DNA from 2 places in the Rhizobium sp. Leaf311 genome. Region 2 is predicted to be linked to the other one. Evidence: predicted binding sites of a transcription regulator. Region 2 holds the regulator's gene; the other holds the start of a gene.
The links. The regulator PhoB, encoded in region 2, activates phosphate uptake and scavenging genes when phosphate is short. The targets are predictions, from matches to a motif close to TGTCATNNANCTGTCAT.

Region 1 (5,896 bases), on a different contig from region 2:
GCCGGTGCTGGCGGCTTTTCGGAAACGAAGCGCATTGTCGATCTGGCCAGCCTTTACGGCGTGCGTGTCATTCCCCACGTCTGGGGAACGGGCGTTGCCATTGCCGCTGCGCTGCAATTCATGGCCTACCTGCCGCCAGACCCGGCACGTCGAAATCCTCGCCCGCCGATTCTGGAATTCGACCGGACCGAGAACCCGTACCGCCAAGCGGTTCTGACACGGCCGCTGGAGCACGTCGCGGGCGTGGTTCAGATACCCGATGGCCCGGGCCTCGGCATTGACATCAACCGCGATGCGCTGGAGCAATATGCTTTGAAAGACGCGTGATCCCTGGGTGAAGGGATCGCGATAAAAAAAGCCGGGCGTCAGAGATGACGCCCGGCTTTTTGTTCTTCATATTCCGTTACACCGCACTCGAGCTGCACCGCAACTGCGACCCGGCAAGTCTGGTGCCGTGCAAACGAGCGCGGAGGGTCATGCCGGGTCAAGCCCGGCACGACGTATCGCGGATAATCAGTTTGTAGCCTTCAGATCGACCGGGAAGAACAGCGTCTCGCCCGAAGAATCGTCCACGCCGTCATTGTCCGTGACCGCAAATGCCTTGCCGGACTTGTCGAAGCCGAAGCCTTCCAGTTTGTCCACGACATAGCCGTTTGTCTGGGCTTTCAGCACGGCCAGGAAGTCGTAGACTTCCGTCTTCTTCACAAGCGGCAGTTCGCCACCGATCTTGCCGGGCTTGAGGTCAGAGATTGCGACGGTGTAAAGCTTCTTCAGCTTTGCCTTGTCGCCCACCTGGTTGTCACGCTCTACGATGTAAACCTGATCGCCATGGGCAGTGATTTCGGAAAGGCCGACCCAGCCCTCGTTAGCCTTCTCCAATGGATAGCGAACTGCACCCCATTCCTTGGACTTCGGATTATAGGACACAAGCTTCACCGTGCCCTTTTCATCCTTGCCCCATTCGCGTTGAACGGCCATCCACAGCGTGGCGTCATCGCCCTTGCCGATCATGGTCACGCCTTCAAAGCCGAAGCGTGTCTCACCTTCCAGCAATTCCTTGGGAAGAGCGATCTCGGCCTTGATCTCACCCTTGGCGCTGATGTTGTAGAGAGCGTGCGGAACGAGTTTCTCACTATTGCCTTCGGATGCCACCCAGTAGCCGCCCTTCCCATCTAGCGTGATGCCTTCGAGATCCAGTTTCTGAGCGGCAGTGCCATCGCGCTTGACGCGGAGGACGCTGGTGATGACAGCCGGTTGCTTCGTTGCATCTATGGTGAAGATGGATGGCTGATTGCCGTAAACCGAATCTGAAACGGCGTAGAAAATGCCGTCTTTCTCGGAATCACCAACGAGACCAGACAGGGCGCCCCATCCAATCGGCATTCCATCTTTCTGCGCCGATACGATTTGCGGATAGGCTGCCTTGGCTTCCGAACGCTCGTAGATCATGACGTGCGAGCGCGCTCCGCCATCTTTCGCCAAATCAGCTTCGTTGGCGGTGACCAGCAGGTTTCGCGACGGAATGGCTACCGCACCTTCCGGTGACACGCCCGATGGCAGGATCTGCGTGAGGGTCGGCTCACCGCCAGTATCCTTATAGACGCCAACGACAGAAGCGCGCTCCGCCAAGACGAAGAAATATTTGTCTTCTCCGAATGTCGCAGCTTCAAGCCCTTCAGGCTCGATACCCTTGGATTTTGAACGCTTTTCCGGGTAGTGGCCAAGCGCGGCTACGGCATGTTCGAACGACGAACCAGCTTCGTAGACAACTTTGCCGGCCTTGTCGAAAATCGTAAAGCCACGCGCGCCACCTTCCCAGTCGCCTTCATTGGCAACGACGATGCGATCATTGCCGAGCCATTTCACGGCATCCGGCTCACGCTTGCGCGCATCCTGCTTGTCGGAAAACGCCAACTGTCCATCGCTCTTGGTATCGATGTCCTTGAGATCGACGGTCCCGGCAGAGAAGTGGCTGGTTACCTTGCCGCCCTTGCCGTCGATGATAACAATATGGTTGTTTTCCTGAAGTGTCAGCGCAATTTCACCATTGCCGTTGATCGACACGAATTCTGGCTCGGGATCTTCCGGGGCAATCTCTGCCAGGCCCGTCACATCGATTTTCTTCAGCGTTCCGCAATCCGGCGCACCGTCCTTCAAGCCGATGGTAACGAGGAAACCAGCTGGCATCTGCGGCAAGGCGCCGTCATTGGTTTTCTCATCCCGCTCATTCTCAATCGCGATGGCGATGAAGCTCTTGTCCGGCGAGATGGCAACGGAGTCAGGCTGGCCGCCCAGGTCGCAACTGGTCTCGATCTTGCGAGAAGCGATGTCTACCGTAACCAGCTTGCCCGCTGGCTTCACATAGCTCTCGGACGTATTGACGGCCGCGAGGACCTTGGCTCCGGATGCCGTAACCGAGGTTGGCTCTCCGTCCATCATCAGCGCGCCCAGCGCTTTCGGTGCCTTGGCGTCGCTGATGTCGATAAAGCCGATCGCGCCCAGCGGACTGTCGGAATAGATCAGCGTCTTGCCATCACCACTGGCAGTGATGATTTCCGCAGAGGTGACGGTCTCTTCCTTCTTGTCGGAAGGAAGGTTCAATGCCACCGGAAAAGACGCAATGCGGTTGAAAACCTGTTCAGCCGCAGCAGGAAAAGCGGCAGAGGCGAAGAGTGCCGCAGTCAGCGCAGCACAGGAAAAACGAAGTGTCATGGTGTCCCCTTCAATGCACCCCAAAAATGCATGGATGCGTTTTTGCGACATGGACGTGACAGGGACATGACAGTGCGAACTTGATGATAAACAAAAAGCCCGGCGCGTGGCCGGGCTTTCAGCATTTTGTGGCAACCATTCGCAAGACTGCGCAAAGAGCCAAAATTTTCCTCGTCTACCTCAAATGCCGTACGCAGGCCGCAGGCGCAGACAGCCAGGGCGAATTAGGAGTTAACAGCGTCCTTCAGGCCCTTGCCTGCGGAGAACTTTGGAACGTTGCGAGCCGGAATATCGACTTCTGCACCCGTGGATGGGTTACGGCCCTTGGAGGCTTCGCGACGGCTTACGGTAAAGCTGCCGAAGCCTGCGAGACGGATGTCGCCACCAGCCTTCAATTCGCTCTGGACGGTTTCGAATACTGCGTCGACGGCAGAAGCGGCATCAGCCTTGGTGAGACCAGCCTTTTCGGCAACTGCAGAAACGAGCTCGTTCTTGTTCATGTTTCCACCCCTTTCAATGGTATGAAACGACTCAAATTGGATCGGCGCAGAATACTTATCTATTCGCGCACCGCCACCCAAAAGCGCTGGAATGGCCTGAAAAACAAGGGGTCTAGCGTTCTTTTCACAAAAAAGGCTGGCATTACTGCCAGCCTTTCAACGATTTTGTGCTAATTTAGCACCATCGATCACAGCAACGCATCAATGTGCGATTGTCTGACTGCCGTCATCTACACCTTCAACGGTTGCAATGACCGGCGTCTCGATGCTGCCATCCCACTCGATGGGCTCTGGCATACGCACAAGCGCATGTTGCAGGACCTCACCCATGCGGGCAACCGGAATGATTTCCATTCCATTTTTGACGTTATCAGGAATGTCAGCCAGATCCTTGGCATTCTCTTCCGGAATAAGCACCTTCTTGATGCCGCCGCGAAGTGCGGCGAGCAGCTTTTCTTTCAGGCCACCGATTGGCAGCACGCGTCCGCGAAGGGTGATTTCACCCGTCATCGCGACGTTGCGGTCAACGGCAATGCCCGTCATGATGGACACGATAGCGGTTGCCATCGCCACACCCGCAGATGGACCATCCTTCGGCGTAGCACCTTCCGGCACGTGCACGTGAATGTCCGACTTGTCGAAGCGAGGCGGTTCGATGCCGAAATCCACAGCGCGCGAGCGGACATAGGAAGCCGCTGCCGAAATGGATTCCTTCATGACTTCCTTCAGATTGCCCGTCACCGTCATGCGGCCCTTGCCGGGCATCATCACGCCTTCGATCGTCAGGAGTTCACCGCCAACCTCTGTCCAGGCCAGACCGGTGACAACACCAACCTGATCTTCGCGTTCGGCTTCGCCATGGCGGAAGCGCGGAACACCCAGATAGTCATGGATGTTTTCGGCAGTCACTTCGACCGACTTGGTCTTGCCCTTGATGATCTCCGTCACGGCCTTACGTGCCAGCTTCATCAATTCGCGTTCGAAGTTACGTACGCCCGCTTCACGTGTGTACTGCTGGATAACCGCCATCAAGGCACCATCCGTCACAGAGAACTCTTCCGGACGCAGGGCGTGTTCCTTGATTGCCTTTGGCAGAAGGTGACGCTTGGCGATTTCGCGCTTTTCGTCTTCCGTGTATCCAGCAATACGGATGACTTCCATGCGGTCCATCAATGGGCCTGGAATGTTCAGCGTATTGGCCGTCGTCACAAACATGACGTCCGACAGGTCATATTCCACTTCGAGATAGTGGTCCATGAATGTCGAGTTCTGTTCCGGATCCAGCACCTCCAGCAAAGCAGATGATGGATCACCGCGGAAATCCTGTCCCATCTTGTCGATTTCATCGAGCAGGAAGAGCGGGTTTGCCTTCTTTGCCTTCTTCATCGACTGGACGATCTTGCCCGGCATCGAACCGATATAGGTACGGCGGTGACCCCTGATTTCGGCTTCGTCACGAACGCCACCAAGTGCCATGCGCACATATTCGCGTCCGGTTGCCTTGGCGATAGACTTTGCAAGCGAGGTCTTGCCGACGCCCGGAGGGCCGACGAGGCACAGGATCGGACCACGAATCTTGGTCGCGCGGGCCTGCACGGCCAGATACTCGACGATGCGTTCCTTGACCTTGTCGAGACCGAAGTGATCCAGCTCGAGAACCTTCTCGGCCGCATTCAGATCGGTCTTGATCTTGGACTTCTTGCCCCATGGCAGACCGAGCAGCCAATCCAGATAGTTGCGCACGACTGTCGCTTCCGCAGACATCGGGCTCATCTGACGAAGCTTCTTCATTTCGGCTTCCGCCTTTTCGCGGGCCTCCTTGGAGAGCTTTGTCTTGGCGACGCGTTCTTCCAGTTCGGCCATCTCGTCGCGGCCATCCTCACCGTCGCCAAGCTCCTTCTGGATCGCCTTCATCTGCTCGTTCAGGTAATATTCGCGTTGCGTCTTTTCCATCTGGCGCTTGACGCGCGAGCGGATACGCTTCTCGACCTGAAGAACGGAAATTTCGCCTTCCATGAAGCCGAGTGCCTTTTCAAGGCGCTGCTTTACGCTTACCGTTTCAAGCATTTCCTGCTTTTCGGTGATCTTGATGGAAAGATGCGAGGCAACCGTATCGGCCAGCTTCGAATAGTCATCGATCTGGCCAGCAGCACCGACAACCTCCGGCGAAATCTTCTTGTTGAGCTTCACATAGCTTTCGAACTCGGAAACAACCGAACGAGACAGAGCCTCGATCTCAACGGGGTCTTCTTCCGGCTCGTCCAGAAGAACGGCAGTTGCTTCGTAGAAGTCTTCCCGATCGGTGTATTCATCGATTTTCGCACGGCCCTTGCCCTCAACGAGCACTTTGACGGTGCCGTCGGGAAGCTTGAGCAGCTGAAGCACGTTGGCAACGGTGCCGACGCGGTGAATTGCTGACGTGTCCGGGTCGTCATCGCTGGCGTTGATCTGGGTGACCAGCATGATCTGCTTGTCGGAACCCATGACTTCTTCCAGTGCGCGGATGGACTTTTCCCGCCCGACGAACAGTGGGACAATCATATGCGGGAAAACGACAATGTCGCGCAGGGGAAGTACGGGATATGTACCACCAGATGCAGCAGACGTAATGTTCGTCATATCATTTCCTTTCAATGGTCCCCCGAAGAGGACGCTTGCCGGACTGTCTTGGGGAGGTTCCGGCA
Region 2 (5,896 bases):
TCGTGGTTCTGGCCGCAGGCGTTGCCGCCCGCCTTCAGCTCGATCCGTTCGAGCCGATGACGACGGTAACGGTCAAGATCGTCAGCCAGCTGACGGGTGACCTTGAATTCACTTCGCCGCAGACGCTCGTTGCCTTTGCGCTCGGCATCACACTCTTTGCCATTACTCTTTGCCTCAATATCTACGCGCTCTATATCGTGCGCAAATACCGGGAGCAGTACGAATGACCGAGGTCGTTACCCAGGGCTTTGCCGCCCCAGCCGCAACGAAGAAGGTCCGTCGCGATATCGGCATCAAGCGCCGATACGCAGCCGAGCGCCGCTTCCGCACCTACGGCCTTGCCGCCATTTCCTTCGGCCTGCTGTTCCTGTTCCTGCTTCTCTGGTCGGTCGTCGGCAAGGGCTATACGGCATTCCAGCAGACCATGATCACCGTGCCGGTCGAGTTCTCGCAGCAGATCATTGACCCGGACAATGTCCGTGCCCAGAACCCTGGCAAGCTGATGACCGCGAACTATCCCGTGGTTGCCCGCAATGCAGTGGCAAAGGCGCTCGGCGTATCCCTGGATGATCGTGATGCCCTGAAGGCCGTCAATTCCCTGATCTCCGACAGCATCCGCGGACAGTTGCGCGACCTGGTTGTGGCCGATCCAAGCATCGTTGGAACCACCCGCACCGTTGCCCTTCTGGCTTCGGGCGATCTCGACAGCGTGGTCAAGGGTCAGGTCGACGTTTCCGTCAACGAACAGAACCGTCGCATCTCCGATCAGCAGCTCGCATGGGTCAAGCAACTGACCGACGCCGGCCAGCTGGCCAAGGAGTTCAACACCGGCATCTTCTTCAACGGCGCATCCAGCCGTCCGGAAGCCGCAGGTGTCGGCGTGGCCCTCATCGGCTCCTTCTACATGATGATGATCGTTCTGGTCCTGTCGCTGCCCATCGGCGTTGCCGCCTCCATCTATCTGGAAGAGTTTGCACCGAAGAACCGCCTGACGGACCTTATCGAAGTCAACATCAACAATCTGGCTGCCGTACCGTCCATCGTTTACGGTCTGCTTGGCCTGTCGGTCTTCATCAACTTCATGGGCTTCCCGCGCTCGGCTTCGCTGGTCGGTGGCTTCGTGCTGACGCTGATGACCCTGCCGACCATCATCATCGCCACCCGTGCGGCGCTGAAGGCGGTCCCGCCATCCATCCGCGCTGCGGCTCTGGGCCTTGGCGCATCCAAGATGCAGACCATTTTCCACCATGTGCTGCCGCTGGCCATGCCCGGCATTCTTACCGGCACCATCATCGGCCTGGCACATGCCCTTGGCGAAACCGCACCGCTGCTGCTGATCGGCATGGTCGCCTTCGTCGCGAATTATCCGACAACGCCGATGGATCCGTCCACAGCCCTGCCGGTGCAGATCTACATGTGGGCGAACGAAGCGGAACGTGCCTTTGTCGAGAGAACGTCAGGCGCCATCATCATCCTGCTTATGTTCCTCATCGTCATGAATGTGGGTGCAATCCTGTTGCGTCGCCGCTTCGAGCGTCGCTGGTAGGCCATCACAACGTGCCGACCGGTTTTTCGTCCGGAAATGCGATAAAACAAACACCGGGAGCTTTAATTATGAATATGTTGTCGGAAGCAGCAGTTGAGAAGGCGCTGGACAAGAAAATGAATGATGTAATATACAAGATGATTGGTAAGGACGTTTCCGTTTATTACAGCGAGAAGCGTGCTCTTTACGACGTGAACCTGAATGTCCGCGAGAACACGGTCACCGCGTTGATCGGCCCGTCCGGTTGCGGAAAATCAACCTTCCTGCGCACGCTCAACCGTATGAACGATACGATCGACGGCTGCCGTGTCACGGGCAAGATCACGCTCGATGAAGACGATATCTACGATCAGTCCATCGACGTGGTGGAACTTCGTGCGCGCGTCGGCATGGTGTTCCAGAAGCCGAACCCATTCCCCAAGACGATCTATGAAAACATCGCCTATGGCCCACGCATCCATGGTCTTGCCCGCAACAAGGCGGATATGGACCAGATCGTCGAGTCCAGCCTGCAGAAGGCCGGTCTGTGGAACGAAGCCAAGGACCGCCTGCATGAATCAGGCACCGGCCTGTCCGGCGGCCAGCAGCAGCGTCTGTGCATTGCGCGCGCGATTGCTGTGTCTCCTGAAGTCATCCTGATGGACGAGCCATGCTCGGCGCTCGACCCGATTGCGACGGCAAAGGTGGAAGAACTCATCCACGAGCTGCGCGCAAACTACACCATCGTCATCGTCACCCACTCCATGCAGCAGGCAGCCCGCGTGTCGCAGCGCACCGCCATGTTCCATCTGGGCCATCTGGTCGAAGAAAACGACACTGACAAGATGTTCACCAACCCGGATGACCAGCGCACGCAGGACTACATCATGGGCCGCTTCGGCTGATCTGCCGCAGTTAAAACCATTCGCGTGGCACCGCTTGAGCCCGTCCGGGCTTGCGGGCCAGCGCATCGAAACTGGAGATTTCGTACATGCCGACACATTCCCATATCATGTCCGCCTATGACGAGGAGCTGAAGTTCCTCACCCGCCGCATCGCCGAAATGGGCGGTCTTGCGGAACAGATGTGCGCCGATGCGGTGCGCGCGCTCGTCAATTCCGACGCAGCACTTGCCCAGAAGGTCATATCCGACGACACGATCCTCGATCATGCCGAGCGTGAGATTGGCGACAAGGCCATCGTCACCATCGCCAAGCGTCAGCCCATGGCTGCCGACCTTCGTGAAATCATCGGCTCGCTGCGTATCGCTGCCGATCTGGAGCGCGTGGGCGACCTTGGCAAGAACACCGCCAAGCGCGTCATCGCGGTTGCCGGTACCGGCGTGCCGCGCAAGCTGGCCCGTGGCCTGGAGCACCTGTCGGAACTGGCGCTGGTGCAGCTCAAGGAAGTGCTTGACGTCTACTCCACCCGTTCGGCGGAAAAGGCCCAGGCCATCCGCGAGCGTGATGAAGAGATCGATGCCATGTACACCTCGCTGTTCCGCGAGCTCTTGACCTACATGATGGAAGATCCGCGCAACATCACGACCTGCACGCATCTCCTGTTCTGCGCCAAGAACATCGAGCGCGTTGGCGACCACGCAACCAACATTGCCGAAACCATCTACTACATGACCACCGGCAGCCAGCCGGAAGGCGAGCGTCCGAAGGACGATAGTTCCAACACGCTTGGCGCAGTAACCGAGTGAGTTGCAGCATCGGCGCCGAAGGTCGAACATGACCTTCGGTCGGCCCGATGTGTCGATCAACATGCCAGAGCGGCCGCAATGCGCCCCGAAGAACGCCTTGCGCTCTGGTCAGACTGGCGGAGTTCAAATCCATGGTGCCGAAAATCGCAGTTGTCGAAGATGAAGAAGCGCTCAGCGTTCTTCTCCGCTACAATCTGGAATCCGAAGGTTATGACGTCGACACCATTCCCCGTGGCGACGAGGCGGAAATCCGCTTGCAGGAACGCACTCCGGATCTTCTGATCCTGGACTGGATGTTGCCGGGCGTCTCCGGCATCGAGCTTTGCCGTCGCTTAAGAATGCGCCCGGAAACCGAACGCCTGCCGATCATCATGCTGACGGCGCGCGGCGAGGAGAGCGAGCGCGTGCGGGGGTTGGCGACCGGCGCTGATGATTATGTGGTCAAGCCGTTTTCGACCCCAGAGCTGATGGCACGCGTCAAGGCCATGCTGCGCCGTGCCCGCCCGGAAGTTCTGTCCTCCATCCTGAAATGCGGCGATATCGAACTCGACCGCGAAACCCACCGCGTGCACCGCAAGACCCGCGAAGTGCGTCTGGGGCCAACCGAGTTTCGCCTGCTGGAGTTCCTCATGGTGTCCCCCGGTCGCGTCTTCTCGCGCTCGCAGCTTCTGGATGGCGTGTGGGGTCACGATATCTATGTGGATGAACGCACTGTGGACGTCCATGTCGGCCGTCTGAGAAAGGCGCTCAACTTCTCCAATATGCAGGATGTCATCCGCACCGTGCGCGGCGCGGGCTATTCCATGGAAGCCTGACGGGCCTTTCGACACCCTTTTGAAGCACAACGCGCGCAGGATGTTCCGGCTGGAACACGGCGCGCGTTTCCTGTTTTATGCCAGGATCGAACAGCTACCCGCCGAGGGAACCGTCGTTTGCGTTCATCGCCAGGATAAATTCTCAGTTTCTGGCGGCGGCTCCAAACTTCGCCCTCGGGTGCGAAAAAGGGCAGGGCGCGCTTCCCTCCTCTAAGCGATTTTTCTGAGTAAAAACAACAGACAGACGCATTGCGGAAATTGAAATAGCGATACGGATAATTATTCTTCTGACCGTGCCTTTACGTTGCAAGATAAAAGCGAATTTCAATTATCTGTAATTTAAGGTTTGACTATCAGGGAATAACCCTCTATCAATTGGTCATCGATATTTTGCTTGCTGAGCTTTGGTTGCCGCGCGATTAGCACCGCGTTTTGAACTAACCCTTTCCTTCAAAAAAATCGCTATACTCGCACACAGGGCGTCAGTTCTGTGATCTATCACTTATGCTTTGAAAGGGTTCATTATGACCACAGGCACAGTAAAATGGTTTAACTCCACCAAGGGCTTCGGCTTCATTCAGCCAGACAACGGCGGCACAGACGCATTCGTACACATCTCCGCTGTAGAGCGTGCAGGTATGCGCGAAATCGTTGAAGGCCAGAAGCTGAGCTACGACCTTGAGCGCGACAACAAGTCGGGCAAAATGTCGGCTTGCAATCTCCAGGCTGCTTAAATACGGAATCTGCTTTCCTTTGACCACGGATGTACTGGCACTGTCGAAAGTATGAGACCAACCGAGGTCAGGCACGTTGCCTGGCCTTTTTTTGTGCCGCAGCTCGGCACATGCGCCAGAGCGTTTTTCATTTGCGAAAACCGCCTCCGGCCACCCAATCCACTCCGCATCGGCATTTTTTTGAAATCGATCCCGATCTCAGCCGAAGCGACAGGAAGGAAAATCCATGTCCGAAACACACAGCAAATCTCGCCAGCAGGCTGAGAAGGCATTCGGCGCCACGCAGACGCAGTTCTTCGCTCGCGGCCACGCCGTGGACGAACTCAACTCGATTGCGCAGGCGCGCGATGAAAAGACCCAACGCTTGCGTGAAGCGCGTCTTGCCAAGGAATTGCAGGATAGCCTGAACCCACCGCCAGCGCCCACAAAACGCGGTAAAAAGTCCTGATCGCGAGATCGGAATGACCCTTCAACTGGAATAGAGATTTGAGAAACACAAGAAACGCCAGAACAAACGAAGTTGCCGACCGTCGCGGCGCCGCTGCTGACGCCAAGGCCGCACTTTTGCAGGCCTACAAGGCAGCCAAGGAAGCCGCAGCGCCGATGCTCGAAGCCAAGCAGGCCGAGCAGATTGCCGTTGCCGACGCCCGCAGGGCCCGCCAGGCTGAACGCGAGCAGCAAAAGCGCGACGAGAAAATCCGCATCGAAGCAGAAGCCGCTCAAAAGCAGGCAGAACTCGATGCCGCCGCCAGCGCCGAAGAAGATGCCCGCAAGCTGGCCGACAAGAACCGCATCGCGCGTGTCATCGAAGACGAAGCGGCGCGCAAGGCAGAACGCGATCGCCGTTATGCCAACCGCAAGGCCCGCCAGGGCTAATCCGGCTACAGGCGTTCTCGTCAAACATAAAGCGGGCCACCCGGTCCCGCTTCAGCCTGCCGGCAAATGCGCCGCTGGCGTTACTTCGGGGCCAGCCTCCCTTTCCTCCGACTGCCCGGTCGATACGAGCAGCACTTTCGTTCGTTCCCATTGCGCCCTTTCGTCATTCCGTAGGTAAGCCTCAAAACGGCTGATGCGCGTCTGTTATGGCGGCAATCGCTGCGGTTCACGGCGCTGG

Region 1: ASF69_RS17355 (esterase-like activity of phytase family protein) is a predicted target of PhoB. The motif match lies at 2,768-2,784, and genes of this name have one in related genera.

Annotation. Positions count from the first base shown of each region.
Region 1 covers NZ_LMNZ01000020.1:109,686-115,581, reverse strand. Annotated here, with positions in the region: gene ASF69_RS17360 (mandelate racemase/muconate lactonizing enzyme family protein) at 1-327, shown strand, start outside; gene ASF69_RS17355 (esterase-like activity of phytase family protein) at 514-2,712, opposite strand; gene hupB (DNA-binding protein HupB) at 2,937-3,212, opposite strand; gene lon (endopeptidase La) at 3,414-5,831, opposite strand.
Region 2 covers NZ_LMNZ01000004.1:60,593-66,488, forward strand. Annotated here, with positions in the region: gene pstC (phosphate ABC transporter permease subunit PstC) at 1-227, shown strand, start outside; gene pstA (phosphate ABC transporter permease PstA) at 224-1,546, shown strand; gene pstB (phosphate ABC transporter ATP-binding protein PstB) at 1,615-2,430, shown strand; gene phoU (phosphate signaling complex protein PhoU) at 2,517-3,233, shown strand; gene phoB (phosphate regulon transcriptional regulator PhoB) at 3,365-4,048, shown strand; gene ASF69_RS06105 (cold-shock protein) at 4,573-4,782, shown strand; gene ASF69_RS06110 (hypothetical protein) at 5,009-5,230, shown strand; gene ASF69_RS06115 (DUF6481 family protein) at 5,269-5,658, shown strand.